DNA from 2 places in the Priestia sp. P5 genome. Region 2 is predicted to be linked to the other one. Evidence: a T-box and tRNA genes for the amino acid it is inferred to sense, from the RefSeq annotation. Region 2 holds a T-box; the other holds one or more tRNA genes.
The links. The T-box of region 2 lies ahead of leuS (leucine--tRNA ligase). A T-box ahead of a tRNA ligase gene usually reads a tRNA of that ligase, here a tRNA-Leu.
Positions count from the first base shown of each region.

Region 1: it has a tRNA-Leu gene. The T-box ahead of leuS (leucine--tRNA ligase) is inferred to sense a tRNA for this amino acid. The anticodon was not compared.

Region 1 covers NZ_JAKWFJ010000001.1:2,511,722-2,527,979, forward strand. The annotation lists gene MMB69_RS13450 (YflT domain-containing protein) at 62-388, shown strand; gene MMB69_RS13455 (hypothetical protein) at 500-766, shown strand; gene MMB69_RS13460 (DUF3231 family protein) at 1,042-1,590, shown strand; gene MMB69_RS13465 (hypothetical protein) at 1,658-1,951, shown strand; gene MMB69_RS13470 (FUSC family protein) at 1,978-4,155, opposite strand; gene MMB69_RS13475 (hypothetical protein) at 4,344-5,159, opposite strand; gene MMB69_RS13480 (VanW family protein) at 5,338-6,276, shown strand; gene MMB69_RS13485 (YjcZ family sporulation protein) at 6,350-6,472, opposite strand; gene MMB69_RS13490 (GNAT family N-acetyltransferase) at 6,661-7,173, opposite strand; gene MMB69_RS13495 (YczF family membrane protein) at 7,256-7,480, opposite strand; gene MMB69_RS13500 (spore germination protein) at 7,627-9,249, shown strand; gene MMB69_RS13505 (Ger(x)C family spore germination protein) at 9,239-10,462, shown strand; gene MMB69_RS13510 (GerAB/ArcD/ProY family transporter) at 10,483-11,583, shown strand; gene MMB69_RS13515 (Na+/H+ antiporter NhaC family protein) at 11,782-13,182, opposite strand; tRNA gene MMB69_RS13520 (tRNA-Gly) at 13,397-13,468, opposite strand; tRNA gene MMB69_RS13525 (tRNA-Leu) at 13,488-13,569, opposite strand; tRNA gene MMB69_RS13530 (tRNA-Trp) at 13,596-13,669, opposite strand; gene MMB69_RS13535 (phospholipase D-like domain-containing protein) at 13,891-15,285, opposite strand; gene MMB69_RS13540 (hypothetical protein) at 15,595-15,864, opposite strand.
Region 2 covers NZ_JAKWFJ010000001.1:47,267-63,524, reverse strand. The annotation lists gene pulA (type I pullulanase) at 1-777, opposite strand, end outside; gene MMB69_RS00325 (hypothetical protein) at 870-1,793, opposite strand; gene thpR (RNA 2',3'-cyclic phosphodiesterase) at 1,929-2,483, opposite strand; gene cysK (cysteine synthase A) at 2,674-3,606, shown strand; gene pepV (dipeptidase PepV) at 3,638-5,041, opposite strand; gene MMB69_RS00305 (DeoR family transcriptional regulator) at 5,450-5,671, shown strand; gene MMB69_RS00300 (pseudouridine synthase) at 5,894-6,610, opposite strand; gene MMB69_RS00295 (putative polysaccharide biosynthesis protein) at 6,661-8,304, opposite strand; gene MMB69_RS00290 (BaiN/RdsA family NAD(P)/FAD-dependent oxidoreductase) at 8,516-9,787, shown strand; gene MMB69_RS00285 (sporulation protein Cse60) at 9,792-9,971, opposite strand; gene MMB69_RS00280 (rhodanese-like domain-containing protein) at 10,183-10,494, opposite strand; gene leuS (leucine--tRNA ligase) at 10,734-13,148, opposite strand; T-box leader at 13,213-13,431, opposite strand; gene MMB69_RS00270 (hypothetical protein) at 13,675-13,866, opposite strand; gene MMB69_RS00265 (GntP family permease) at 13,931-15,253, opposite strand; gene MMB69_RS00260 (MDR family MFS transporter) at 15,410-16,258, opposite strand, start outside.

The sequences.
Region 1 (16,258 bases), 2.5 Mb from region 2:
CTTCTCTTCATTACTCAACGGATTCGAGAAAGTTGTCTATCATACAAGGAGGTTTTTTGAAATGGTAAATGTAAAAGTAGTTGAAAATGGCGTACAGGCAAAAGATACAATCGAACAATTTTTGCGTGAAGGATTTACAAAAGACGAAGTTTATTTACTTGCACACCATCAAGATCGCTCCGAGGATTTAACAGCTGCAACAAATACAAACAATATCGGTCTTTCTGAACAAGGTGTTTTTGATGCGATTGCGAATGTGTTTCGTTCTCGAGGAGACGAGCTTCGTGCCAAAATGCGTTCATTAGGATTATCACAGCCGGAAGCTGAACGCTATGAAGAAGAATTAGATCACGGTAAAGTAATCGTCGTTGCATCAAAAGTTGCTTAATCTAAAAGCCCTACAGCAGGGCTTTTTTATTTTTGTCTTCCTCCCTCCTTACCCTTTCATTAAAGAAGTCATCCCTACATATGATTATGAAGATAAGAGTTACTGTGAGGAGTGATATATTTGATTATAGGAATTGAGTACACAAAACGTGTAAAAAATGGATTAGTCGTTAAAAATATTCCTTACAAGATACACGATAAACCTTGTGATGAAGGCTGCTGTAAAAATGATAAAACGATAGGCGTCAGAGACAAATTAAGGGTTAATTGGCTGTTGAATGTTTTTATGCCTAGCAAAAATATAACGGTATTTGATTATAAATATTGGTCAGAGGAATTAACTTCTTTATGGAGAGAGCATCGGAGAAAAACGATATAACACACCCGATAAAAAATCTCCTTGATGAGCAAGGAGATTTTTTTCTATTTACTTCATTTTCTGGCCCCGACGTATTTATTACGCATTGCCACAATTTTTATACCTTTAGATGTGGTGACAGTAAATGTACTATCATCATTATAAATGGCTGCGTGAGATGCTTTTCCTTCCACTCATCATAATCAATTTTATATGTAACATTTCTTAGCTGTGTTTATCCTTTTCTGCTGAAGGCAATAATGAAGAAGCATAAACTATATAAAGGGTGAAAAGTTATGATTAACGTCATTGAGACACTACTTGATTATATAAAGAACTCTTCTACAGATGATTCGCCCCCTCCCCCACATATTGGTGAGGCTATGGGATGCTGGTTATATTTCACTGCTTTAGCGGAAGAAGTACCCGCCTTAGAAACCTGTCTTAATACAACAACCAACAGTGAACTGCTTAAGCTTATTCAAGACTCAAAAAACCTGGCTGAATCTCAGATTGATACCCTGAAAAAATTAATGGTTAAAGAAGGAATTCTACTTCCTGAAATACCGGCTACCAAGCCGAAATCCGACCCTAACAGCATTCCATTAGGAGCAAAAGCAACGGATTCTGAAATCGCTAACTTAATATCTGTAAAGGTTGCCTCTAATATCGTCATGTGCAGCACGAATATGGGACAGTCTATTAGAACCGATATTGGATTAATGTGGCTAAAATTCCACACTGAAAAGGTCATATTAGGATCAAAAGTGAAAAGTCTGATGCAGCAAAAAGGCTGGCTTAAAATTCCACCTTATTATTATTCACCTGGAGCACCTCATAACTAATTGAAGTGTTTTAAGGTAAGCAGCATAGATAACCTTATATCTAACACATTTAACGAGGTGCTTGAATATGGATTTCCCTACAATTCATACAAATTTTTGGGACGCAGTCATTGGTGTTCCTGTCGTATTAATCGTGACGCAGCTGATCAAATGGCTTTTCCATCCTAAAAAGCAATATGTTCCGACTATTGCTTTAGCTGTTGGCGTGCTTTTTTCAGTATTTATCAGTCACCCTCATCATATTATTGCCGGATTGTTTATGGGATATTTTTATGGATACGCTGCAATTGGCAGCTATGCCGGTCTTAAAACAACGTGGAGAACGATTAGAAAAGATACGTCTCCTTATTCATCAGACTAAAAACCAGCGAAATATTTCGCTGGTTTTTAGTCTTCACTACTTATTTCTTCTGCTCCTAGCTCTTTAGCTAAGTGAACAACCGATTGATTGATTTTCCATACGTAATAAATGTTATGCAGCAGCTGAAGATGCTGTAAATTTCTTGATTGGACGGACGTATCAAAATAATCTAAAGATTGTTCAATTTTTTGTCTGACATCTTCAACCGTGTATACATACGTTCCTCTTTCTCCTCGTAGGGCTTTTTCAAGCTGAGTGAAGTTGTTTGTCACTTTCTCTTCCACTTCCTTTACTACGCCATGAAATTCTGCTTCCTTATAAAAAGCCTCGTTTCTAGTAGAAGAAGCTACCAAATGCTTGGCGTAATAATTAATGGCGGTAAAAACGGTCAAAAATTGCTGAAGACGTGAACGGCCAACGAAACCTTTGATAATAGGATCTGAATCAACATGAAGTTGTTTTAGCTTTTTTTCTAATTCCATTCCTTTATCAGCTAAATTGGCAAACGCATACTGCTTCGTAAAGCGATGCAAATAAGTGTGAACAAATTCTTTTAAAGCCGCTACGTATTCTACTGAGGTGTCGGTTATTTTATCTCTTGTTCTTTTAGGGAACACAAGAGCAGATACGGCTAAACCAATTCCAACTCCTACAACTGTATCTAATACGCGAGCTAGTAATAAACTCTCTGAAATCCCCCCAAGAAGCATGTCATACATAAAGGCCAGCATCATCGTAATCCAAAAGCTCATAAACGAATACGTAATAGGAAAGAAATAAAAAGCCATAAACACACAGATAAAAAGCAGCGTTATTTCAAGTATCCCGGGTGAGACAAAGCTTGCGACAACAAAGCCCACAGCTGCTCCTAAAAGCGTCCCTACGCTTCGCTGCACAGCTTTTACAAACGTACTTCCTATCGTTTCTGTACCAAGAAGCACTAAATAGCCTGCTAACAGCGCCCAATATTGATGCGATGGAGATAAAAAAGAGCCAAATATTAATGTCGCAACAGCAGTGATGACCGCTTGAATAGACTTTTTCGTAGATGGTTTTAATCCCTTTTCTTCATCATTGTCCTCTTCGTCTTCTTTTTCTTCCGCTTCTTTTTGAGGCTGTTTTTCTTGCTTCACAATTGCTTGCTGCAGCTCATAGGCTTCATCAATCACGTGATTTGATATCGTTTCGATACGGCGGATTAAGTAAAGCCAGTCTTTATACCTTTTGTCTTGAGGTTCGAGTTCACTTAATTTTTGGCGCAGCTCTTGCAGATGCTGAGCTGCATCTGTTAAAGAATGAGTAGGATTTTCATTTAATACTTCTGCTTCACGAATCGATTCCACTAGCTTTAACAGCAGCTGCTGAATATCAAAATGATTAAATGCCTTTAATTCACTGAGTTTTCGAATTGCCGGGGAATATGTCTGAAGCAGCATAACTGTATCAAATACATAAAGGCGCATTTGTTCAGCTGTTACGCCAGGCCATATGTCGTGAGGATCAGTATTTCCAAGCTCTTCTGATGCTACACGTGCATACTCCGCTAGTTTTTTAATATTGCGGTTGTATTGTTTGATTTGAGATGGTTCAATTCGTTTCTTTTGAATTAACTCAATAATTAAATCAAGCACCAAATTCACTTGAATATGAAATGATTTCATTGAAGACCTCAGCACGTTGGCAGGTCGGTCTTTAAAGATAACAAAATTATAGATAAATGCACAGCAGGCTCCTACTACAACGCCAGCTAACAGCCACGGCAGCTGAGAAAATGTGACGTGTAAAATAGAAGCAAAATAAAACGACATAAATGCTACCATCGACAGAGAAAAATAGCGAATACCAAATTTTTGTAAATAAAAAGACAAAAACACCAACAGAACGAGAAAAATATTTTCTGCTTGTCCATATCGTGATAAAAACGAGCCAATTCCGAGAGAAACGCCGCTGGAAAGCGCTACTAAGCCTGTTGTCACTTTTTTTGCTTTTGTTGTTTCATCATTCACAACCAATATACCCATCAGGCCGATTACACCTGCTAAAATAGAAGCGGTAATTTGTGAGCTTCCCGCTGCTTTTAATACAATCAGCATAATAACAACCGCTGTAATGACGCTGATCGTAGCTTTAGAAGCCGTTTTGAGCCTTTTTCGTCCAGGGTCTGCAGCGACTAAGCGGCTAAACCAATATGAAAAAATAAACACCCTCTCCTTTCGTGCTGTAGAGTTCTTTGTAGAAAGAGTAATATTATTACTTATACCCTTTTTTATTCTTTTCTATCGAATGTAAGCACGTTTTCACACTATAACATTGCGAAGGACTAAAGAGCTAAACAAATGCTTAAAAACACATCTGTTTTCGGTCAGATGTGTTTTTAAGCATTAATCAGTACTTACAGTGTAAGAGAAGAAATTTCCCACCCGTTTGTTAATGGATTTCTCTTTAAAGTAAAGACCACCATTGTCTTTTGAGCCCCTTTATCTTCGTAATAAATAAGGCAATCTACGGCGATTTTCTCTTTTGTTTTATACTTTTTTGCATGAAATAAGTCCGTTTTATAATAAATAGTGGAGATACTATGCAGTTTTGCCCATAGCTTATGCTCTTGCTTCACGCGCAAAACCGGCTGCATCAAAGCATCATCATCTTGCTTTAATCCTGTTAAAAACATATTTACGACTTCTGCCGGCTCAGCTTTTAATGCGTATTCATCAAGCTTTCCTCCTGCTTTTAATACCATTAACTGATGACCTGGATCCACATTTTGAGACTTGTGAGTCGTACTTCCTGCAAAATGAATGCAAAAATGACCGGGGAACCCATTGTCAAGCGCACCGGCTCCGTGAGGCATTCCGTTCATGGAAGCTGCAAGCATTTGACCTTTAAACGGAATGAGAACAGCTCTTCGGTTCCAGCTCCATTTCCCATTATATAAGTGCTTCATTACTTTCGTATCTTGACGTGTAAGCGGCTGAACATCTGCATGGTGTGAGCCTGCTCTTCGCTGCACATAAAAGTAAAAACCGGTTTCTACATCGATAACTTTAAATTTTTTCCCCTTTGGCAGCAAGCTTTCTACACGTTTCCACTTTAATACTTTTCCTGTGTCACTTACCGGAAAGTACGTAAGGTTTTCTTCTGCTTTCATCTTTTGGGGCTGCACAAAAAAACTAATAAGCATAAAGACTAAAATCATTAATTTTGTCATTGTCTACCCTCATTACCTTGTAGTTTCTCTATGTAATATGCGAAAGTACACATACAATTATAAATAGAAATTTTTACACGCTCGCCTCATGGAAAATAATACAAAAAAGAGCTTGTGAATCCTATACATTAAACGGTTCATTTTATTCATACTAACAGGTGAAAGCGAGGTATATGATATGAATTTCACTTGGATGGTTGGACTTTTAATGCTTATTCAACCTCTTTCTGCACAAGACCACCTATCTATTACTCATGACGGTAAACCAATTGAACAGATTGAACGAGACAAAGTGGCCGTGCCTCTTCTTCCTGTCCCTATGGTTGATTATGATCGATACAATCTTCTTCTAAAAGAATTGGATAAAAAAACATATAGAGAGCCCATAAATGCCCGCATTGATAAAAGCGGACAAATTGTTCCTGAGCAAGCGGGTGTCAAACTATATCATAAAGATTTTGCGGAGAAATTTTATACTTATTTTTTTAACGGCGGTACGTCAACATTAGAAATCCCGACGCTTCCTGTTCCGCCTCGCGTAGATAAAGAGCTGCTTGCAACGATTCGAATTAAGCAAATCGGTCATTATCATACGGTATTTAACCCTCATAATAAAAATCGTTCTCACAATATTTCTCTTGCGGCTGAATCATTAGACAGCAGCGTCATATTTCCTGGGGAAGTTTTCTCTTTTAATCAAACCGTCGGAAAAAGAACGGCAGCAAAAGGGTATATGCGTGCCCCAATCATTGTAAAAGGAGAGTATTCTGAAGGAGTTGGAGGAGGAATTTGCCAAGTTTCTTCTACCTTATTTAACGCCGTCGATAACGCTGGCGTAACGATTACGCAGCGTTACTCACACAGCCGCAGTGTTTCCTACGTACCTCCTGGGCGAGATGCTACCGTCAGCTGGTATGGACCTGACTTTCATTTTAAAAATACGTATAGTGATCCTTTGTTGATTCGAGCGCAGGTGCACGGGGGAGTCGTAAGCGTGGCCGTTTACTCTACTGATGCGATTGAATATAAGCCTCGCCGCGTGCCTTGGGCTTCTATTGATCAATTGCCGAAAGAGAAAAAAATTGAATCGCATGTTGATGCTGAACCTGCCGATTAATCATCTCTTCCAGCATTTTATAATGAACATAAAAAAGCCTAAAGGGTATCCTTTAGGCTTTTCAGTGATATAATTAGCAGCCGTAGCCGCCACCATAACCACCGCTATAACAACTACATCCGATAATTACTAATAGAATAAATAATACAACTAATAAAGCGAAACCAGAACCAAATCCACATCCAGCATTAGACATACAAGCACTCCCTTTCAACGTGATTTTCTGTTGCTAAAACAAAGAAGGTTCAAACATGGGGTGTTTCTCATGGATAGCTTATTGTATGTCTGCCTAGACGTTTTGGTTTGCTGTTCTGCTCATTTTTTAAAAATTGGGCTTGTTTTCGTCTTTACAACTCGAAAAATGTAATTCCGTAAAAGTAAAGCTCATTTCCACTCTTCCTTTAAAATCGCGTAATAATATTCATCCCACCATCCTTTTTCAATTGGAATACATTTTTTAAAATACCCTTCTCTTCTCATCCCGATCTTCTCCATAACACGATAAGAAGACGTATTCTCAGGTTGACAAGTAGCAATAATCCGATGCAGTTTCATTGTGTTAAAGCCATAGTCCACTATTGCTTTTGCCGCTTCTGAAGCATATCCTTTCTGATGATAAAGAGAATTAAATACCCAGCCAATTTCATAAGTATGGTCCCCAAAATAGTTAAAAAAGACGATATGACCAATTAGGATTTTTTCGTTTTTTAATACAACTGGAAAATTTTTAACATTTTCTTTCATATTTTCATTTACAAATTTCTTCGCATCATCCTTACTAAAAACACCTTCTGGTATGTACTTCATGACATTAGCATCAGATGTATATGTGTAGACATCTTGCCAATCTTCATATTTAAATTTGCGTATTAGTAGTCTGTCAGTCTCAATGTTCATGTGGTTCTCCCCTATCTCAAAGCTATCTTTCTATACGCTTGTTTCGATAGTGAAGATATAAAAACCTCTTTGCACCAAGTTACTATTGCTTTTGCTGACGCTTTTTTAAAACAAGATAAAGTGACTCTACGAAAAAGAAAAACAAAAGAGAAAAAAGGACAAATAATTCGGCCACTTCCATTACACGAAACGGGCTTAAAGCATTGTATAGTGCCTGCAGTACGTTCGTTCCTTGAAAAAGATCAATTCCTACAGAAAGAGCGATCACAGATCCAAATAGCAACAGGCTAACTCCAATAATCTTCATTATTTTCTCTCCTCACCTAATCATTACTTACCTCATAGGGTCGTCATTTTCATTTGCCGTCATGCAAAAGATATTTTGTTAAAAATTACATAATTATACGATTTTTGGTCAAATTAATAAAAACTATAGTAAGGGTGTTTTCATTTATGCCTTCGTTCTTTAAAAATCAAAAGTCTAAAAATAAACTTCAACCTCAGGCAGATCAAACGAACAACGAACAAACAGCTTCTTCTCTTAAGAATCTGCTGTCTGAGAACCTTACCCTCATTAAAGAGAAAACTGGAAACAGCTCAGATATTGTGATTCGCCATTTTAAACTAGGCGTCAATAACAGCTTGGCTGCTGCTATCGTCTACATAGAAGGGATTGTAGATAATCAAGCTATTCAAGATTACTTACTGCAGTCTCTTATGAAAGATAATCAAAAAAATGACCTAAACGATCAAAATGCATTAGAGTTAATTTCCGAAGACATCGTAACAATTGGCAACGTATCGTTTGCAGACAACTGGAATGATTTACTTTCTTCTTTGATGTCAGGAGACAGCCTTCTTATTGTCGATGGCATAAACCGCGTACTAAGCGTGAGTACACAAGGCGGTGAAAAGCGTGCCATTGCAGAATCTACTACACAAATGGTAGTTCGAGGACCAAAAGGTGCCTTTACTGAGTCTATCGGCACAAACTTAGCCATGGTGCGCCGAATTATTAAAACACCTGACTTATGGCTAGAGTCGATGAAGATTGGCCGGGTAACTAAAACGGATGTCACTATTATGTATATTCATGGCATCGCAAACGATAAAGTCGTAAAAGAAATTCGAAAGCGATTAAAAAACATTGATATTGATAGTATTTTGGAATCAGGTTATGTTGAGCAGCTAATTGAAGATCAAACGGTCACTCCTTTTCCAACTATTTATAATACAGAAAGACCCGATGTGGTGGCGGGTAACCTTTTGGAAGGAAGAATTGCTATTTTTGTGGACGGAACTCCTTTTGTACTTATTGCTCCAGCATTGTTCATTCAATTTTTCCAATCGGCTGAAGATTACTACGCACGCTTTGATATTGCCACATCCATTCGTCTTTTACGGGTGTTTATGTTTATGATTTCACTTATCGCTCCTGCTACGTATGTGGCGGTTACGACATTTCATCAAGAGATGGTACCTACAACGCTTATCGTAGCTCTTGCGGCACAGCGAGAATCCGTTCCATTTCCCGCGTTCGTGGAAGCTTTTTTTATGGAAGTCACCTTTGAAATTTTGCGTGAAGCAGGGATTCGTTTACCAAAAGCTATCGGCTCTGCTGTATCGATCGTCGGAGCTCTTGTTATTGGGCAAGCAGCGGTTCAAGCAGGGATCGTCTCACCAGCTATGGTTATTATTGTATCGATTACAGCGATTGCTAGCTTTGCCACACCGTCTTTCGATATGGCTATTTCAGCGCGTTTAATTCGTTTTTTATTTATTCTAGGCGCGGCTACGTTCGGTTTCTATGGCATTATCCTTATTCTTTTAATGGGAGTTGGACATCTGTGCAGCTTACGTTCATTTGGTGTTCCTTATATGACGCCATTAGCACCGTTTATTCTTGCTAATAATGAAGATACATTGCTGCGGTTACCTTGGTGGACGATGAGAAGAAGACCTAAATTAATTAGTGATAACAAAGTTCGTCAAAGCAAACATCAAAAGCCTGAGCCTCCTTCTTCAAGAGGCATGATTAACCAGGAAATGGAAGAAGATGATCAAAATGAAACGTAAAAGTTTATTTTTACTGTTAATGACCATAATGATGGTATTGCTTACTAGCTGCTGGAGTAAAAAAGAGTTAACGGATCTTGCACTTGTATCGGCAATGGGCATTGATAAAACGAAAGATGGGCGGTATGAGCTTACCTTTCAAATTATTAACCCGGGAAATGTAGCTGGTTTACAAGGGGGCGGCGGTACCCAAAGTCCGCCTGTTACGATCTATTCTGCTTCCGGTGATAATTTAGTTGAAGCAAGCAGACGCGCTTCAGCTAGAATTTCCCGAAGACTTTATTATGCCCATACCAACTTAGTCGTGATCGGAGAAAAACTAGCGCGTGAAGAAGGAATTAACATTCTTATTGATTCTATTGACCGCGATCCTGAGTTTCGAATTACGACTTCCTTAGTAATAGCAAACCAGTCAAGTGCTGCTGATTTGGTAAAAGCACTAACGCCTGTCGATAAAATTCCAGCAAACAAAATTATGAAAACACTGGAGTTCACTCAAAGAAAATGGGGAGAAAATCTAAAGGTTTCCTTTCAAGAAGTGATGAGATCTCTCGAATCTCCCGGAGGAGAAGCACTAGTCTCGGGTTTTCGTTTAATTGGAAATCCTCAACAAGCAGAAAAATTAGATAACCTCCAGCAAAGCGCACCAGAAGCTACCCTTCGTGCTTCTGGCATTGCTGTTTTTAAAAATGGAAAGTTGATCGACTGGCTGTACAATAGTCCAGCCAGAGGCAGCGTTTGGATTCTTGATAAAATACAAGGAACCGATATTAATGTAGACTGGAAAGGAAAAAAAGAAGCGCTTGCCTATCAAACAGTTCGTCAAAAAACGGATGTATCTGTAAAAATGATCGAAGGAAAACCTTATGCGTCCGTTCACACTCGCGTAGAAGGTGATCTTGGAGAAGTGGAGGTCCCTGTTGATACACGTCAACCTGCTCTAATTAAAAAAATGGAAAAAGCTGCAGGTAAAGAAATAAAAAAAGAATTACAAATAGCTATTAAACAAGCTCAGACAGACAAAGTTGACATTTTTGGGTTTGGAGAAGCGCTGGAACGCACGCGCCCCAATCAGTGGGAGAAACTCAAAGCAGAATGGGATGATGTTTACTTTCCAAAATTGAATGTAGACGTTACAGTAGAAGCTTACATTCGCCGAACAGGTCTGCGCAATAAATCATTTCTTTCTAGCGTAAAAGAAAAACAACACTAAGATAAGGAGGTTCTGGCTATATGGAAAAAGCAAAAATTAGCGCCACTCAATTATTTATTCTCATGGTTTTATTTGAACTGGGAAGCGCCCTATTAGTCCCTCTTGCAATGGGAGCGAAACAAGATGCGTGGCTAGCTATTTTAATTGGAATGCTGTGCAGCTTTTTTTTCTTCTTAATCTATCATAAGCTCTATTCCTACTATCCGGACCTCCTGCCTACAGAGTATATGCAGAAAATTTTAGGTAAAGTACTGGGAACACTTCTTGCCTTCATATATATTGTGTATTTTTTATACGATGCATCGCGAGTTCTAAGAGATTTCGGAGAGATGCTTCTTACTTTTGCCTATCCCGATACCCCTTTATTTATTGCCAATGCTTTATTGATGCTGGTCATTATCTATATAACCCGAAAAGGAATTGAAGCAATAGCGAGGTCAGGAGAACTTCTGTTTATTTTTATGTATTTTCTGGCTATTGCAGGCTTCATCTTAATTATTAGCTCAGGATTAATTGATTTTAAGAACTTACAGCCGGTATTAAAAGAAGGAATACTCCCTGTTGCCAAAGTTGCTTTAACCGAAACGCTGTATTTTCCTTTCACAGAAGCTATTGTATTTACCATGCTTCTACCTTATTTAAGCAACCCCAAAAAAGCAAATGTCACCATGCTATGTGCAACGGGATTAAGCGGAATTAATCTAATTATTACGATGATCATTAACATTAGCGTACTTGGAGTTGATTTGACAACAAGATCTCAGTTCCCTCTTCTTAGTACTGTTCAAACGATCCAAGTAGCTGATTTTTTAGAGCGTCTAGATGTATTTTTTATGTTTGCTATGGTTATTGGGATTTATTTTAAAGTTAGCATCTTGTTTTATGCTTCTATAATAGGTACAGCTACTTTATTTAAAATTAAATCTCCTTCACGTCTAGCTTATCCTTTAGGCATCATTGTGTTATTTTTGTCGATTACAATCGCTAGTAATTTTCAAGAGCATCTTTATGAAGGATTACACGTAGCGAGATTTCTTTTACATATGCCTCTTTTTGCTATCGTACCTATGCTGCTTTTGATTATCGCCTTTTTGAAAAATAGGAAGAAGCAGCACAGATAGTATATCTCTAATAAATAGAAAAAATAGCTTTAAAATTATCGAGGTGATGTTCGTGTATATATGGTTTTATGATCATTTTGTTAATACCATCTTATTTCCGCTTACTTGTATCATGCTAGTGTGCGTATCATTAGGACTGTATGCATATTTTAAGCTGAAAAAAATAAAAAATTGATACTAGATGGCTATTTCTCTCATTCAAAACATGAAAGATACAATGAGATAAAAAGCAACTGTTATTCCTGCTGCAATTAAAGCTGGCTTTAATTTATATTTGGCATATTCAATAACAGATAAATCTAATATTTTGGCGATGGTATTCGTATCGTCGCTTAAAGGTGAAGAAAATGCTCCAAATGAACCGCTTGCAAATACTGCACCGATAATCAACGGCAAAGAAAGATCTGCAGAACTTGCAAGCGATACACCAAGCGGCATTAAAATCCCCCACGTCCCCCAAGCAGACCCGATAAAGTAAGAAATAGCAGCTCCAAACACAAACATAAAAGGAGTGACAAACATTTGGGGAATCCACTTAGAATGTACCGTCACGAAATTCGAAAAACCCAAGTCTTCTGTAACAGCGGATAATCCCCATACTACCGATAACAGCAGAATAACGGACATTAAATCATTGCCTCCTGTGATAAAACCATTAAGCAAATTCTGTAATGTAAAGCGCTGAAACAAGAAAAAAATGAAGGTAATTAACGTAGTCATAATTAAAGCTACTACCATCGCTTCTAGCACGTCTGCTTTAATAAATGCTTCAAAAAAGGTGTGACTCTTGTGATGTCCACTCCACCATGTTAAAAGTAAGGTAAGTGAAATCACAATAAGTAAAGGTACTAACAGATTCCAAGGCTTAGAAGGCAAATCCTTCGATACGCAAGGATGACAATCATGCCAATCTTTTTCGTCTTCTTCCTCGAGCTTCATAGGAGCCGTAGATGTTGAATGATGAAAAAAGCTGAAATAAATCCCTACTAAAATAATCACAATCGAAAAGAAGTTATAAGGAATGCTTTGAATAAACAAAGAATAAGCGTCTTGTTTTATGCCTTGATGATCAATCGCCATTTGAATGATTGAGACCATATATCCTACAAATGCCGTTGCCACAGGAATTAAGACGATAACAGGAGTAGCAGTTGTTTCAATAACAAATCCTAGCTCTGCTGTCGTCATTTTCACTTTTTTCAGCAGTGCTCTCATGATGGGCGCGATCGTAACAAAACGAAATGTGGGAGCACTGAATGTTCCAATGGTTGAAACATAGGTTAAAATGAGGGCCTTTTTTCTTGTATCAATTCTTTCAGCAGCTGTTTCCACAAAACCTTTAACTCCTCCAGCCATCTTAATCATTCCGATAAGCCCTGAAAACGCGTATAAAAAGACGACGATTTCTATATTACTTTTATTTCTAAGAGCTTGTACAACGTAGTAAAGTAGCTTTTCAACACCTCCGATAATCGAATGATCAATCAAATAAGCGCCTACTAATAATCCTAAAAACAATCCTGGCAGCACTTGTTTCGTGAAAATAGCTATGGGAATAACAATTAAAAACGGTATAATTGAAAACCAACTAGATTCCATAGGACTCTCCCCTATCTTAAAAACCATATTAGATGTCTTCACGTATCGTTCATTAGCTTTTAATGTAACCCCAATATTGTGTGTATATTCACGAAAACAACACGTATAAGCAGTACTGTTTTAATAAAATATTTCTGATTACAAACAGCCCACTAAAACTCTTTATTTCTACAACAAAAAAGCAGTTTGCACATGCAAACTGCTTTTGAAAAGAAGCGGAAGACGAGGTTCGAACTCGCGACCCCCACCTTGGCAAGGTGGTGTTCTACCACTGAACTACTTCCGCGCATATATGAAAGTAAAGATGCGGGTGAAGGGACTTGAACCCCCACGTCATAAGACACTAGATCCTAAGTCTAGCGCGTCTGCCAATTCCGCCACACCCGCGTGTGAATTAAAAGATAACTCCAAAATGGCAGGGGCAGTAGGAATCGAACCCACACTGACGGTTTTGGAGACCGTAGTTCTACCTTTAAACTATGCCCCTAGAAATGATTTCTTCAAAAGAACCTCGTTTATTAACGACGCTATATTATAGTAAAACATATATGTAATTTCGTCAATAGGTCTTTTGATGAATCATAACTAGTACTAGCGGCTTCAAAAAAACTGTGAGGCATATCACAGCTTTTTACACATTCCCTTCCCCAGCTGCAGTCTTTTTTAATCTCCGCTATTTGTTTTTAGAGACTCTGCTGTAACACAGTACTATACAAAATGTCTCCAAAATCTTGTAAGAACCGAAAGAATATGTAGAATTGCAGATTTTACAGGAGGCACGTTTTTTTGAGAATCCGTATTAAAATCCACAGGTTCTCCCTCATTTCCTACAAGCATACTGTGAGAAATTTTGGTTTCAATAGCTCCTGTTAACTCGGCTGCAAATTCTTCACTATCTATCATAACCATGGATTCAGTGTTTAAAAATGCAGAACGTGAATCTAAGTTAAAAGAACCAACTGCACTTAAACGCTGATCATAAACAATAGATTTCCCGTGAATTGAATAAGGCTTTTGATATTCATAAAGCTTCGAACCAGCTTTTATAACGCGATTCTTTACTCCCAAGTATGCAGAAAAAGCCATAGCATTTGGAGTCGATGTAATAGAATTAGTTAAAATAATTCTTTGTACTTTGGGTTTTACCCGCTTATCTATATACTGTTCCATCTCTTTTGTTGGTACGATATAAGGACTTTGAACGACAATGGATTTTTCAGCTTGTTGGGAAAGCTTAATAAATGTTTTCCATATAAAAGGGCTTTTATTAATTCTTTGAATAGGATTTGTAATAAAAGAAACCTTTCTTGTAGGCATCGTTGATTCTCTCCATATAATATAAGGATGGACAAAAGGTTCGTTTGCTTTTTTGGCCTCTTCGTATTGATCTATCAACAATTTTTTTCCTGAAAGACCGCGAAATTGTTTAGTTTTCTTGAGCTTTGGAAAAGCTTTGCGTGTATACGGATGATTCCATAATTTCTTTATATACTTCTCCATTGAGAGAATAACACTATGACTTTCTTGCTTTGTGTTATAAATCAGCACATCACGGTCATAGACAAAATTTTTATCTGGTTGACTGGCCAAGTATTTATCTCCAATGTTTCGTCCTCCAATAATACCTAATTGGCCATCGACTACTATTATTTTATCGTGAAGACGATTATGCCATGTCCAAGGTTTAAAAATAGTAAAGGGCTCATAGTACTTTAATTCAATATTATTGTGGAAAGCTAGAGCATAAAGAACATTTTTTCTCTTACCTTTTAACCCATGAGAGATCCCATCTAACAGCACGCGAATACGTATACCTCGATCCGCAGCTTCGAATAAAGCGCCCATAAGTAAATCCGAAGAACGACCTTTACCGATGGAAAAATACGCAATATCGATTGTATGCCTCGCTTCTTGAATCATCTGCATCCGAACAAGCCCTGAAAAATAACCATTTTCCAAAAGCATAACTCGGTCTGTGGATTCTTTCTTCCCGTAAAAATTCTCAGTATTCATTACTTTTAAGTCTTTTCCCTTGTGCAAAGGGACATAAAACAGTACCACTGCAGTTACGAATACATATATGAAGTACAATACGACAATCATTATTAGTATGTTTATTAGCATGTTTCCTGTCACAATCCCTTTCCATTCTTATCGTTCTGTTTTTATTAGGATTCTTACTTTTTTAACTTCTATACCTTTTAAAATAAGAATGGAATGATGGATTATTTGTTACACTACTGTTGATTTCCGTGCAAGTCTTCGCCTTTCCTTCCATACAACAGCTAGAAGCAATTATATACACGAAACCTACGTTCACACTACCAGTAAAAAAAGCAGAAGTTCATTATCTTCTGCTTTTACAATTTATACTCACTATTGTGAACCTGCCTAAGTAAAACAGCGGCTCTTTTATTGATTAAGGTCGTTCTCCATATCTTTTATATCTTGCTGAAACTCTGTTAAACGCTGACGCTGTGTTTCAGAAGCATTTTCAAGCGCGTTTTCAATTTGCTGAGAGGCTTCATTCACTTCACCTATCGCTTGCTTCGCTTCATGTCCATACGATGCATCATTTTTAGCTTCATTTGCCTGTTCATATGCATCTACTGCTTCTTTATGCCCCTGCTGTGCTGCTTGAAACGATTGTTGTTTATCTTTGTTATATGGGAATTTTTTCATCATAGTGCTCCTTTCCATTTGTTTACTCTATAGTGTGGCATTTTTCCACTTATTCATACGACGTTTCAATAGGTTGAAGCTGCGTAAATATTCCGCGTAACGAATTCCTTTATTATTTAAGAGCGTCCAATGATATCTTTTATCCCTTGAAATACTTTCTATATTTTACATAAATGTATAATCACTTTCTTTAGCGGACATCATACGAGTAGCTTATTTGAACGTCAAAATATATTGGGGTTGACTGCATGCACTTGTTTCTTTCCTTTTTGATCATTTGTGCAGGGATTATATGGATGGAAATAAAAAGATTACCTCAACACTCTCATAAAAAGGAACGGAAAATTTTTATTGTATTCATGACAATCAGTATCATGATCGCTCTTGCAAAAAT
Region 2 (16,258 bases):
ATAATGAAGACCTGTTGTTTTGCCTGGCTGCCCGCTTGATTCAGTAACAGCTAGGTACGTGCCTTTTTTTTCTATCCCGCTTGAAGGATGAATAGAGAAGTCGCGAACGTGCATTTCGTAAATAACGGCATCCGTTGGCTGAAGGAAAGGCGGCTTTTCATGGAGATGAACATAGTCTGTATGAAGATTTATCAGAACTCCGTATTCACTATTTGCTGTAGCTGCAACGGCATAAGGATCCACCGCTTCATTTGTCCGGCCGTTTACATCTATTAAAAATCGATAATAATACCCTTCTTTATCTAAGGGAAGTTCTTTTTCCCATACCCCTTTTCTTTGACGAGCCATGACGTACAGTTCTTCTTTCCCGCTGTTTGCATGTATTAATTTTAAAACCACTGCTGATGCAGTCGGGGCCCAAATTTTTATCATAATATAATCTGAATAAAATGCTGCACCCAAATCATTTTGATTATAATAAAATCTCTCATCAAACTCTTTGGTTCGTATAACAGCCCCTACCTGGAGCGGAACTTTCTCCCCGTAATTATCACAGATAACGTACGACTGTCCAATTTCTATGCTACCTTCAACCTTGCCTTCATATTTGATAAAACCTTCTAATTCATGTACGTTTTCAATAGAGATGGTCTCATGCATTTGTGTACTTTTAATCACAAAAAAATCAATTTGACCTTCATGATAAGAAGTTGGAACTAAAAGAGTAATACGATCTATTTGATCTAAATAAGCTTGAAACTTATTATCACCAGTCATCCTTTTCTCCTCCTTATGCCAATTACCTCTTTAGTAGCATTATATGTAGCAAACGCAAAAATGAAAGCACTTTCATAGCGTGAATGTTCGTATTATTCACCTTCGAATTCTCGGTCAAAATAAATACTCTGGCTGTGTTCGAGCAATACTTGAGCTGCTTTCATCTGTTTAAACTTTAAAGGGGCTTTAGATTTCCGAAGTTCATAAAACCACTCTTCGTACTTTCTAGCATCTACAAATTCAACCTGATAAGGCTCCGCAGCGTAATCAATGTATCCATTTCTGCTCAGTAATATTTTCTTTACGTTATGTTCAATATCGTGAGTACGATAGATGCTTCGGACAATTTGCTCCGTTCGATTTAACCCAATTAAAGGATTTAATATCTTTTTTTGATCTCTTCCTCTTAACTCTGTCCAAAAATTTTCTTTTGAATACTGAAAAACAGCGCTTTTATATGTTTCTATTAAACAAATACAGAGGGTTTCCGTTGGAGTAACAATAATGATATCTCCTTCTACCGGAGCTTTATTAATCATGAAAACAGGCTTGTACATCACGAGACACGTATCAGGAAAGCGCTGAATAAAATAACGGAGAGCTTCATCATGGTAATATTTACGATCTGCTTGTGAGAACTCAAATAAAGTGGATGTAGCCCATTTCATTTGAAGATCAAATACATTTTCTAAAAACAATATTTTCAAGTCTTCCGCTGTTTGTGGAAGAGTTGTAAACCTCAATAGCTCTTGATTTTCCACGCTATCGCTAGAGAACGCTTCTTCCACTTCACACGTTTCTTTTTTTCTTGTAAACCGCTCTTTTGCTTTTTGCAAAAATGAACGTTGAGCTTTTGTTTCTTTTTTTACAGGCGGCTCATGTAATAGCCCTTCTTCAAATAATTGCTTTACTTTCTTCCAATTATGCTTTTTTAAGTGATTAAACTGAGACGTGTAGTGATAAACGTCTTTTTCATAACGGGAAATATAATCTTGCACCTTAAGTAGCTGCGCCACGTTTACATCAATCCCCTAATTAAAATTCCTCTAAAACTTTGTTCGCCGATGATTTCTCTATTATCATCGGCGTTTTCTTTCCTTTGATAAGAGTGATTTTTAAATAACCTCTCTCCTTGCTTGTATGTTCATATGCTACTGTGACTGCAAGGAAAAAGATAGTATTTTTTTATACTTAGGTTTGCTGGCAGGATGAACTTCAAAAAGGGCAAACGAACTTACTTGAAACTGTTCTTCAATCGACGTTTGCTTTAACTGTTCTTCCAAAAGTCCGGCTTCCCCTCCCCACTTCTTTGCAATCGTAATATGAGGACGATAAGGACGTTTTTCGTATAAGCCGCTTAGATCTTCCCATACGGCCTGTATATCCCTTTGCAGATTCATAAGCTTATCACTTGGCCTAAGGCTTACATAAAGCACTCTAGGCTTGTTATACGCACCGAACACATCGTACTGACCTGTCTGCAGTGAAAAACTTGAATGACGGGAGGCTACTTCTTTTAAGCGGGTAATCAGCTTTTCCTTTTTGTCATCTAAAAACCCTAAAAATTGTAGCGTTATATGATAATCGTCAGGGTATGTCCATTGTTTGAAAGGAAAGGGTATTAATTCCTTTGCCCAATTTTCTGCCTGATGTGCAATAGATACAGGCACATCGATTCCAATAAAATAATGTTTATCACCTTTCATCAAATCGCTCCTTCTCTTTTTATTATCTTTCCCCAATTGGTTATGTTCAAAAAGAGCTAGATCTATTTTAAAGGTTTTTCCGGATAAAATAGAGAGGTTTTTCTGAAAATTTGTCATGTGCTTAAAAAATAAGAATTTGTGTTATCATAGAAATAATACAGAGAATTTTTATAAGAAAAGGATGAGAAAAATGAAAGTTGTTAACAATATGGCTGATTTGATTGGCGAGACACCTCTTGTTAAGTTGAATCGTCTTCAACCTGCAGATGGAGCATCCGTTTACTTAAAACTAGAGTTTTTTAATCCAAGTCGTAGTGTAAAAGACCGTGCTGCTTTTAATATGATCGTGGAAGCTGAAAAAGCAGGCTTGCTCAATGAAAATTCTACTATTATTGAACCAACGAGCGGAAATACAGGTATTGGCTTAGCTATGAATGCAGCGGCAAGAGGTTATCGTTCTATTTTAGTCATGCCAGATACCATGACTCAAGAACGAATTAACTTGTTAAAAGCATATGGTGCTGAAGTTGTTCTAACACCGGGTGATGAGAAAATGCCTGGAGCAATTCGCAAGGCAGAAGAGCTTACAAAAGAAATTCCAAATGCATTTATGCCCATGCAGTTTGAAAATAATGCAAACCCTGACGCTCATCGAAAAACGACTGCTAAGGAAATTATCGAGGCAATGAACGAGTTAGGCAAAGACCTATCTGCTTTTGTTGCTACTGCTGGAACAGGCGGAACGATTACAGGAACTGGTGAAGTCCTAAGAGAAAACTACCCAAATATGACCGTTCATGTTGTGGAACCAGCTGGGTCTCCTGTATTATCTGGAGGAAGACCTGGTAAGCACAAGCTTGTAGGAACAAGCCCTGGATTTATCCCTGATACGCTTAATGTGGATGTTTACGACGAAATTTTAAAAATTAATGATGAACAAGCCTACGATATTACGCGACGCTTGGCTTCTGAAGAAGGAATTTTAGTCGGTCCTTCATCTGGCGCTGCGTGCTATGCTGCTATCGAGGTAGCCAAAAAATTATCTCCTGATCAAGTGGTCGTATGTATCGCTTGCGATACAGGTGAACGTTATTTATCAAGCGACCTGTTCTCATTTGAATAATAAAAAAGCGAACGCAAAGGCGTTCGCTTTTTTATTTAGCTAATTCGTAAATAGCCTGTGCATAGATAGCTGTTGCGCGAAGTAAATCTTCAATTACCATGTACTCGTCTTTTTCGTGCGCTACTTCTTCACGGCCTGGGAAAAGAGGGCCAAATGCCACGCCTGCTTCTAATGCTCTGGCATATGTTCCTCCTCCAATTGAAATGAGTGTAGGTTCTTCATTTGTTTGTTCTTGGTAAACCTTTTGAAGCGTTTGAATAAGCTCATGTTTTTGATCGACGTGATGTGGTTTAGAATCTGTAAAATGTGTGATGGTCATTTGATAAGATTCACTTTTTTCTTTAATCGTATCAATAATATCGTCAATATGAGCTGATACAGGATAGCGAATATTTAAACCAAAGTGCCCCGCTTCTTCTTGATTGTAAGACATGATTCCAACATTTATCGTTAAATCACCCGTGACCTCATCTTTGCGATTTAAGCCCATTTTTTCGCCTAGTGCATCTTGGACTAAATACGCATTTGCATAACCTACAAACTGATTAGCTTGTTCATCAAGTTCTAATGTGTGTAAAAAGCGAAGAAGTGTAAGTCCAGCATTTTTCCCTTTATCAGGCACACTGCCATGTGCTGAAACGCCTTCTAAAGTAAGTGTGTATACATCGCTCTTTTCTGTTATTGAACCTTTTAAAGACTGATCTTTTAAAAATTGATCATATTTATTTTTAATATCCGTTTCAATATGGAATTCAAGAACAGCTGTTGCAAGATCAGGAACCATATTGTAGCGTCGCCCAGAGACAAATGATGTAAGCTGAACGCTTCCCTTTGTTCCTTCAATTGGCTGCTGGCGAATTTCTACGTCTGTAATGCCTTTTTCAGCAAAAATGATAGGAAAATCCGCATCGGGCGCAAACCCCATAGTTGGCATCTCTTCATGGTTGAAGTAGTGGTCCACACATCTCCAGTCACTTTCTTCATCCGTTCCAATGATCATTCGAACCCGTTTAGATAGAGGAAGCCCTAAATCTTTCACAATTTTCATCGCATAATAAGCAGCCATCGTCGGGCCTTTGTCATCGATTGCTCCTCTAGCAAAAATTTTCCCGTCTTTTATTTCACCGCCGTATGGATCAACCGACCACCCGTCTCCTTCAGGAACGACGTCTACGTGACACAAAATGCCAAGAAGGTCTTTTCCTTCTCCCGCTTCAATATGACCTGCATATCCGTCTACGTTCTTGACGGAAAACCCGTCATTTTTTCCTTTGTTTAAAAGAAAGTGAAGCGCTTGAGCAACTCCAGGTCCGAATGGCTCTTCTTTTTTTTCTGTGCTTGTCAAAACACTTTTAATTTGCAAAAAACGCTGCGTCTCAGCTAGAATTTCAGCTTCTCTTTTTTGCACTTCCTCTTTCCAATTAATTGCCGTCATCTGTTTGTCTCCTTTTCCTGCTTTTACAGATTGTATCTATCATTACTATTGGTAATTTTAACTTTATCATACCTTTATATAGAAAGAAATAATTGTCTCTTTCCTTTCATATCAAAGGTTTACAGAGTCAAAATTCCGGGAAATAATTTGTAGGCACAATCGATAAAAACGGATTCTATTTGTTTATTGTTTACATATACTATAAAAAATGTGCAAATAGAGGAAGGAGATGTTACGAAAGGATTACATATTTATATCATTTTTTGTAAATATTGTGTTAATTTGCGTTTTCTCTTTTATTTTTCTGTCGATTTTGTGTACAATAAGGATAAGGACTGAAATAGTGCTTGACATCTCAGAGTTATAAAGAAGTTGTGCCTTACGAAAAACGAATAAGGAAGTGGTTTTTTGAAACCTTCAACTAATCGAATGCTAACTCGTATCAAATCGGTCTATATGTTCATTTGTAAAAATGGAACAGTTACAACGCAAGAGCTCGTAGACGAATTTGGTATTACACCAAGAACCATTCAGCGTGACTTGAATGTGTTAGCATATAATGATTTAGTTCGCAGCCCAAGTCGCGGTACATGGACGACTACGCAAAAGAAGGTCAAGATGTCATCCTAGTAAGTTTATTTCAAGGGTAGTAAGTGATTTATATATAGAGATAAAATTCTACGCAGTAGAAAGTCAAGACTTGGACGAGTGCATAGTCCCCCGCTCCATTTGCACGTCAAGCAGAGTTGGTACTCGTTTAAGTGCTTTAACGTGAAATGTTTCACTTGTCTAATAAAGTGGACAAAAAAAGGAACCATTTTAGACTTAGGTTCCTTTTTCTTTCGCCTCTTCTTAGGCATTTGATTTTTGTAATAAAGCTAGTTCTTCTTCCGTTAACTCCCTGTATTCTCCTAAATCTAACGACTCGTCTAATAGCAAAGCTCCCATAGATAAACGTTTTAAATACGTTACTTTTTTTCCTCTTGCTTCAAACATACGCTTCACTTGATGAAATTTCCCTTCAACGATCGTTAATTCAATTTCTGATTCCACACCGCTTGTTAGTACCTTTAACTCTGCTGATTTTGTTACGTATCCATCATCAAGAGTGACACCCTGTCTAAATGCTTCAGCATCTTCTTCAGTCACCGGTGCATTAATTTTTGCAAAATACGTTTTAGGAACGTGCTTTTTAGGAGATAGCAGCTGATGTGCAAGCTGACCGTCATTTGTCAGCAGCAAGAGCCCTTCTGTATCTTTATCTAAACGCCCTACCGGAAATGGATTATACACAGCATCGTCAAGTTCAAGTAAGTCCAAAACTGTTTCATGAAGAGAATCTTCCGTCGCTGATATGACACCTTGCGGCTTATGCAGCATAAAGTAAACAAATTCTCGGTAAGAAACGGCTTCGCCATGCACAGTTATTTCTTGTTCATCTGGATTAACATGTACCTTAGCATCTTTAACCGCTGTACCGTCTACCTTAACAGCTCCAGTCTTTAAAAGACCTTTAACTTCTTTTCGGCTTCCGTACCCAATGGTAGAAAGCAATTTATCCAAACGCATGTAATATCCTCCTTTTTTTGAAAAGAAGATGACTCTAACGAGTCATCTTCTTATGCACTGCGCTGTTTATTTCGGCGCAGTATCTTTCGTTCAATTGCACCTGTTACCCTCGCTCCCATTACTTTTTCAAGCAGGCTTGAACGATAGGTAATAATAAAGTAAATAAGGCCGCCTACTGCTGCTCCTATAATCGTAATAACAGTGGCAGAGAATCGTCCTGGCTCTGTAAACAGACCAATCACTGCTGCGACAATTTTTACGCTGATTCCCATAATCGCAACAAAAATGAGAATAAGCACAGAGCGTTTTATAAACTCACTGTAGTTGTATTTTGCGTGTTTTTGAATAAGCGCAAACATATAAACAAGAGATACGATATAGCCTAGTGCTGTCGCTAAAACTGAACCAATCTCGTGGAACATAAGAATAAATGGAACGTTCACGACAATTTTCACAATCAATCCAAATAATAGACTTAAAACAGCATATTTTTGTTTGTTGATTCCTTGTAAAATAGCTCCATTAACCGTGAAAAATGAGAACAATAAGGCTACTGGTGCATAGTAAAGCAAGACATTTCCACCCGCATCCGATGCATCTGTTCCAAAGAAAAACGTATACGCTGGGCCAGCCAAAGCCATTAATCCTACAGATGCTGGCAGCACAAGAAACATAATCGTTTGATATGTTTGATCAATTTGCTTTTGCAGTACGTTATAATCTTTATTCACAAAGGAACGTGTAATCGTTGGTACAAGAGTCAAACCGAACGCAGTAGCTAATGAAACAGGAATCATCACAAGCTTTGGAACATAAGACTGAACAATTCCGTTCATTGACTCTGCTATTTCTTTTTGTCCAGCCGCTACCATCGCACGGTTAAATGTGAATTGATCCACATACTGATAAAGCGGAATAGCTAAGCTGACAAAGACATATGGCAATGAATACGTAAGCAGCTCTTTAAAGATGGATACGGTAGAAATACGCGTCGGCGTTACCGTCTGCTCATTCACCATTTTATCGAGATGTGGCTTTCGTTTTTTCCAGTACCAAATTAATACGGCCAGTCCAGCAAGAGCTCCTACAAAAGCCCCCATCGTAGCAAATCCAACGGCTAGTGCAAGACTTCCATGGACAACTTTGATGACGATATAGGTAGATGCCAATAAAAAGACAACCCGCACAAGCTGTTCAACTACCTGTGAAACGGCTGTTGGCCCCATAGACTGGTGACCTTGGAAAAATCCCCGCATTAAACTCATCATCGGTACTACAATTAACGCAACACTAACCATTCGCATAACCATTACTACATCTTCTAAGGAGTTATTTAAATCAGAACCTCCCAGTGTAATTCTAGACATAACAGGAGCTAACGAATATAAAAGTAAAAATGCAAGTATTCCTGTGACAAGCATTAATTTCATGCCGGCCCGGTACATTCTTCTACTCGTATAGTAATCACCGAGTGCATTATATTTTGATACAAATTTCGATACGGCCATTGGCATACCGGCTGTAGCAATACTTAAATAAATAGCATATTGGTTATATCCGTAACCAAACAGTGCTCCCCCTACGGTTCCAACAAGGATCGCAAATGGAAATAAATAAATCATTCCCAAGATTCGGGATACATAGGTGCCAAGCGTCAGCACAAAGGTCCCTCTTAACAATTTTGAATCAGACATACGTTTGCCTCCGATACTTAATGTTACATACTGATAATAATGATAGAATTGAAAAGAAGCAAGTGACAGTATACACTAAGAAAGGTCTTATACTCACTCGCACTCGTCAACAAACTAAAAAAACAAAGACTATAGCCCATTTTATCCAATGTTGAGAGATTTGTCAGTGAACAAACTAAAATTTTTTAAGAATAGACAGGTTGGTGAAAGTATGATATATGATGTAGTCGTAATCGGAGGAGGACCTTCTGGTTTGATGGCATCGATTGCAGCTGGTGAGTCAGGTGCAAACGTATTATTAATTGATAAAGGCAATAAACTTGGACGAAAGCTGGCCATTTCTGGAGGCGGACGCTGTAACGTAACAAACCGCCTTCCGATTGATGAACTTATTAAACACATTCCAGGAAACGGACGCTTTTTATACAGTGCGTTTTCTGTTTTTAATAACGAAGATATCATCTCTTATTTTGAAGGCCTTGGAATTAAATTAAAAGAAGAAGATCACGGGCGTATGTTTCCGGTCAGCAATAAAGCGCAATCTGTTGTTGATGCATTAATTAGCGAACTTCACCGTCTTCGTGTGACAATTCGCACAAACACAGCCGTTAAACGCGTAAACTATGAGAATAACACGGTGAAAGAAGTAGTGCTTCAAAATGGAGAAGCAATCCAAACGAAAAGCGTTGTGATTGCAGTAGGCGGAAAATCAGTGCCTCATACGGGTTCAACAGGAGACGGCTATCAATGGGCAAAAGATGCAGGTCATAAAATTACGGAGCTTTATCCCACAGAAGTTCCTATTACATCTAGCGAACACTTTATTAAAACCAAGACGCTTCAAGGTCTATCGCTTCGCAGTGTAGGACTAAGCGTGCTTAATAAAAAAGGCAAGCCTGTCATTACTCATCAAATGGATATGATTTTCACTCACTTTGGCATCTCTGGCCCTGCCGCTCTTCGCTGCAGCCAATATGTTGTTAAAGAGTTAAAGAAACAAAAAAGCAACACTGTTCAAATGTCTCTTGATTTATTTCCTAGCCAAAACGAAGAAGATATTTTCCAAAAATTAGCCGAAATGACAAAAGAAGAGCCGAAAAAAGCGATTAAAAATGTCTTAAAAGGTTTTGTATCTGAACGCTATCTATTATTTTTACTTGAGCAAGCAGACATTGATAGCCAAGCTCTAGCGGGACAGCTTCAGCATGAGAAACTGAGAGAGTTCTCGAGAATGTGCAAACGATTTGAATTTGCTGTAAACGGCACGCTTTCTCTAGAAAAAGCATTCGTCACGGGAGGCGGCGTATCCGTTAAAGAAATTCACCCAAAGGAAATGTCTTCGAAATTTATGCAAGGTCTTTACTTCTGCGGGGAAATTCTTGATATCCACGGATATACTGGAGGATACAATATCACTTCTGCCCTTGTAACAGGCCGTTTGGCTGGCAGTAATGCAGGAGAATTTGCAACAAGCCTAGCATAATATGCTAGGCTTTATACATAACCATGGCTGAAAAACAGTACACCTGCTCATCACGATCAACATCCACTGTCACTTGATACTTAATATCAACGACGTCTTCATCCTCTAATTTCCGTAAAAATCGATTCACCGCAAATTCTAAATCTTTTTCATGCTCTTTATCAAACATTTTCACTTGTATCACAGCTTCTACCACCTTGTCCTATCAAATTTGCTTCAATCAGAATGGACTGCTTCTCTCAATGATGGCTTTCGTACTGATTTTCAACTTCTTCCTACCTCTATTTTTATGAAGACTTTTATAGATTTAGTCATCATTTGTTTTGCTACTATCATTTTAGTCGGATGGTAGAAGTTTAATTCAAAAAAAAAGCGCCTGTCAAAGGCGCTTTTTCTTATTTATTAACCGTTTTTCCTTCCCACTCTAACATACCGCCAACCATATTTGTTACTTTATAACCTTGTTCTTGAAGGTAGTAACATACGTTTTCACTACGGCGTCCAGAACGGCAAATGAAAATATATTCTTTGTCTTTATCGAAATAATCCACATTAGTTGGAATATCATTCATGCGAATGTGTTTAGCAGTTGGAATCATTCCTTCTGCTACTTCCTCATCTTCGCGCACATCAACTAAATGAAGCTCTTCTCCATTTTCAACGCGTTTTTGAAGCTCTTCAGGCGTAATCACTTTTACTTCTTCCATCTTCGTCATTCCTCTCTATTCTTTCATTCAGCTTGCTATCGCTATTGTAGCAAATTCAAATACCTTTATGCCACTAAATAAGAAAAGCTTAAGCAGCAGCCTACCTAAGCTTTTCCAATCGTAGTTAAAGGTTTAACTAAGGGCCTGATGTCAACCCTGAAAGGGGGACATCAGACGCTTAGGTCTAGAACAGACCCCCTGACTTCTCTTTAGTCAGGGGGTCTGTTCTACATCAATACTTAATTAGCTACGATGTTTACTAATTTACCAGGCACAGCAATCACTTTGCGCACTGTCTTACCTTCAATGAACTCTTGAACATCTTCATTAGCCATTGCAATATCTTGAAGCTCTTCACGAGATGCTTCAGCAGGTACGTTTAATTTTGCACGTACTTTACCGTTAATTTGAACGACAATTTCCACTTCATCATCTACAAGTTTCGCTTCATCAAACGCAGGCCAAGCCTCATATGAAATTGTATCTTCGTGACCTAGTTTGCTCCATAATTCCTCAGTCGTATGAGGACAAATTGGTGCTAATAGCTTCACAAATCCTTCTACGTATTGCTTTGGCAGCACGTCAACTTTGTATGCGTCGTTGATGAATACCATAAGTTGAGAGATACCTGTATTAAAACGAAGGCCTTCGTAATCTTCCGTTACTTTTTTCACCGTTTGGTGATATACGCGTTCGAGTGTAGTGTCATTGCTTTCTTGAACCTTGCTGCTTAATTCACCGTTATCGTCAACAAGTAAGCGCCATACACGATCTAAGAAACGGCGTGCACCATCAAGCCCTTTTGTTGACCAAGCAATTGATGCATCTAAAGGTCCCATGAACATTTCGTAAAGGCGAAGCGTATCTGCACCGTGGCTTTCTACGATTTCGTCTGGATTTACAACGTTACCTTTTGACTTACTCATTTTTTCATTGTTTTCTCCAAGAATCATACCTTGGTTAAACAGTTTTTGGAACGGCTCTTTTGTTGGAACTACGCCGATATCATATAAAAACTTATGCCAGAAACGAGCATACAATAGATGAAGAACAGCGTGTTCAGCTCCACCTATATAAATATCAACCGGCAACCATTCTTTTAATTTGTCTGCATCTGCTAACGCTTCACTGTTTGTCGGATCAATGTAGCGTAAGTAATACCAGCAGCTGCCTGCCCATTGAGGCATTGTATTTGTTTCGCGGCGCCCTTTTTTGCCCGTTTCCGGATCTACAACGTTCACCCAGTCATCAATGTTTGCTAATGGAGATTCACCTGTACCTGACGGCTTGATTTCAGTTGTTTTTGGTAAAACAAGCGGAAGCTGATCTTCAGGAACTGCAGTTGTTGTGCCATCTTCCCAATGAATAACAGGAATCGGTTCACCCCAGTAGCGCTGACGGCTGAATAACCAGTCACGCAGACGGTATGTTACTTGTTTTTCACCTTTTTCATTTGCTTGAAGCCACTGAATCATATTTGAAATTGCTTCTTCTTTATCTAGACCATTTAAGAATTCTGAATTAACGTGCTCGCCGTCGCCTGTATAAGCTTCTTTCGAAACGTCTCCACCCGCTACTACTTCTTTAATCGGCAGTTCAAATTTAACAGCAAACTCATAATCACGCTCATCATGAGCGGGAACAGCCATAATTGCACCTGTACCATAGCTCATTAGAACATAGTCAGCAATCCAAATTGGCATTCTCTCGCCGTTTACAGGGTTAATTGCATAAGCACCGGTAAATACGCCTGTTTTGTCTTTAGCTAAGTCTGTACGTTCTAAATCGCTTTTGCTTTTAATTTGATCTAAATACGCTTCTACCGCTTCTTTTTGTTCGGCTGTCGTAATTTTATCCACAAACGGATGTTCAGGTGCTAAAACGGCATACGTTGCCCCAAATAGCGTATCAGGACGCGTTGTGAACACAGTAAATGTTTCGTCATATCCATCAATTGTGAAGTGAACGTGAGCTCCTTCAGAGCGTCCGATCCAGTTTCGCTGCATTTCTTTAATACTTTCTGGCCAATCAAGATCATCTAAATCTTCTAGTAAACGATCTGCATAAGCTGTGATTTTAAGCATCCACTGCTTCATTGGACGACGCTCAACCGGATGCCCACCGCGCTCACTTTTGCCGTCAATAACTTCTTCGTTTGCAAGTACTGTTCCCAACGCAGGACACCAGTTAACAGCTACTTCATCCACATAAGCTAAGCCTTTTTTATATAGCTGTAAGAAAATCCACTGCGTCCATTTATAGTAGTTAGGATCAGTTGTATTAATTTCACGCTCCCAATCGTAAGAGAAACCTAGCGATTTGATTTGACGACGGAAATTATTAATGTTAAGTTCAGTGAACTCAGCCGGATCGTTTCCTGTATCTAATGCATACTGCTCAGCAGGTAGTCCGAATGCATCCCATCCCATTGGATGAAGTACATTGTATCCTTGCATACGCTTCATACGAGATAAAATGTCCGTTGCTGTATAACCTTCTGGATGCCCAACGTGTAAACCCGCCCCAGATGGATAAGGGAACATATCTAATGCGTAAAACTTACGCTTTCCTTCATCTTCTGTTGTTCTAAATGTTTTATTTTCTTCCCAAACTTTTTGCCATTTTTGTTCGATCTTTTCATGATTAAAAGCCATACATAATCCTCCTTGTACGCTCCAGCTGTATTTAATTAAACTAAAAAACCCCTCATCCCTCAAACAAAGGGACGAGAGGTTGAATAAACTTCCCGCGGTACCACCCAAATTAGCACAATTATGTACTCACTCATTTTCCTTAACGCGGATAGACGGTAAATGTTACTTTCCTTCACATTTACAACTCCAAGGTGAGTTCATGAACGCTCGTTTGCTGACTCGCACCACCCGTCAGCTCTCTTAGCTCGCTTCGTTCATTACTATTCCTTATCATAGTTTTTACATCATACTACCTTGTATTGTAAATAATATGTTCGTAAACTGCAAGTTGTTCAACGGATTTTGTAAAAGTTTCTGCACTGCAGCACTGCTTTGTTGCTAAATCTTCTCTTTCATTCTTATATATGAACAACTTCTCCCAAAAACATACATCCACGGCCAAACAAAAAAGACAGTGAGACATAACTAAATCAATCCAATTTAAAGACGAACAAATAGGATAAATGCGCTAGTATGAATCTCTTGGTTACACCGCTGTTGATTTCCGTGCAAGACTTCTCTTTCCGCGGGCAGCCAATGAGCCTCCTCGTTGCATACACTCATGCGGGGTCTCACCTATTTCAGGAGTCTTTGTCTTGCCCTCCACTCCACTGCTCGAAGCACCTAAACAAATGAAACCTACGTTCACCATAAACATAAAAAAATCCGAACGATTCATCGTTCGGATCTTCCTTCACCTAAAATACTTTTATTCCAGTCTCTACTTTCTTTAGCGGCTATTATTAAATGCCAAATCCAAAAGAAAACAGGATAATCGCAAGTACAAGACCAACAAGCGGAACAATTACCGTCATAGCTGCAACTGATCCATACGCATCTTTATGAGTTTCTCCGCAAATAGAATTAATTGTGGTGACGACATAACCATTATGAGGCAATGAATCTAATACTCCAGAGGAAATAGCTACTACGCGATGGAGAGCTTCTGGATTTACACCAGCATCTAGATAGTGAGGGGCTAAAATTGGCAGTGCAATCGCCTGACCTCCTGAAGCCGAACCTGTCATCCCCGCGATAACACTCACCGCAATAGCTCCCCCAATTAACGGACTTCCTGGAATATGCGTCATGGCATCTACAGCTACTCCAAACGCGGGAACAGCCTTAGCAACCCCTCCAAAACCTACTACAGCGGCTGTATTCCCAATCGCAATTAACGCACCCAAGGTTCCTTCTGAAGCTGCATTCCAAAATCCTTTAAAATGCTTTCGGTTCACAATATAAGTGACAATGATACCACTTAAAAGTGCGACAATCAACGCAGATTGCTGAAGTGGCTTATGAAGTGCAAAAGAAATAATGAGCACGACCACAAGGGGAAGCAAACTTAATAACGGATTAGGAAGAGACTGATTTTCCGTTACTGCTGGATCTTTCTCGCGTGATACAAAACGCTCTCCATTTTTAACTGCTTTTGAAATCAAGCGCTTTAACCACCAGTAGCCGAATACAGCCATCACTACCGCTACAACTAAACTAACTTCCCATCCTGCATACGGACTAGTCTTCAAATATTCAATTGGAATCCAGTTTTGGATTTCAGGCGATCCAGCCGAGGTCATCGTAAACGTAACGGAACCGAATGCTAAAGCAGCAGGGATAAATCGCCTCGGCAAATCAGCCTGTTTGAATAAGCTTAAAGCCATTGGATAGACAGAGAATGCTACTACAAACAGACTGACTCCTCCGTATGTTAAGACCGCACAGGCAAGTACAATCGCCAACACTGCTCTTTTCATTCCTAGTTTACTGACAATCCAGCGAGAAACACTATCAGCGGCCCCGCTGTCTTCCATTACTTTTCCAAAGACGGCGCCCAATAGAAACATTAAATACCAAGAAGCAATAAATCCTGTGAAACCAGACATGTAATTTCCAACAAAATTTGCTTCTCCTTCTTTCACCAGCTGTGGAAATAAAGGCATTCCGCTTGTTAACGCAACAACTAAAGCACTGAGCGGACCTGCTATAAATAAATTCATGCCTCTCATCGTTAGTACAATGAGCAGCAATAACCCTCCAATTAATCCAATCATACTAAGCATGTTTAGCCCCCCATGAAGTCATATAATTAGAAAACGCTTACATATTTACAGGTATATACTCCTTTCTTTGCTTGTCACAACCCTTACTATATTATTAAAGGAATACCGAAGACATTCCTACGTTTATTCAGCAGTCAAAAATAAAACCACCTCTATTTATTTAGAGATGGTTAGTGAACGCTGACGTTTTTCTTTTAATTTATAATCGTATATCCATGTTGTACACATGCTGAATAGCAATAGCCCAATTAATAAATAGCACAGCGTAGACATATTAAACGCATCGAAAATAACGCCTCCAAAGAGAGGACCAATCATTTTACCTGCAGTAGCCATGCTGTTAACTACGCCTTGATAAAATCCCTCTTTTCCAGATGGAGCCAACTGACTTGCAACAGCTGGAATGGCTGGCCAAACGAACATTTCTCCAATTGTTAACACAACCATTGCTGTTAAGAACTGCGGAAATGTTGTAGCATTCACCACGATAACAAAAGAAGCCACAAAAATAACCGTTCCAATTAGGACCTGTACTTTTAACGTTTTTGCTACTTTTTGAATGATGGGTACGATCAAAGGCTGACCGACTACAATTAAAATCCCGTTAATCGTCCAAAGCAAACTGTAGCTAGAAAGAGGTATATTCAGCTCACGCGTATGCGTAGCAATCGTTGTTTGCCACTGAACATACGCAACCCAGCATAAGACATACCCCGTACATAAAATAAGAAGAGCAGTCAGCTTCGTTTTATGCCCAATGCTTCCTGCTTCATTAAGGACATTCGTTTGTCCAACGGTAACCGAAATATGACGATATGAAAAAATAGCAATAAGCAGAAAAATAACGTACAAAATTGTATTAGCTAAGAAAATATACGTAAATGAATAAGACGCTACAATGCCCCCTACCGCGGCGCCAATAGCTACTCCTGCATTTTGAGCAACGTACATCGCATTAAATGCTTTTCTTCCGCCTTGTGGCCAAACGGACCCTGCCATTGCATA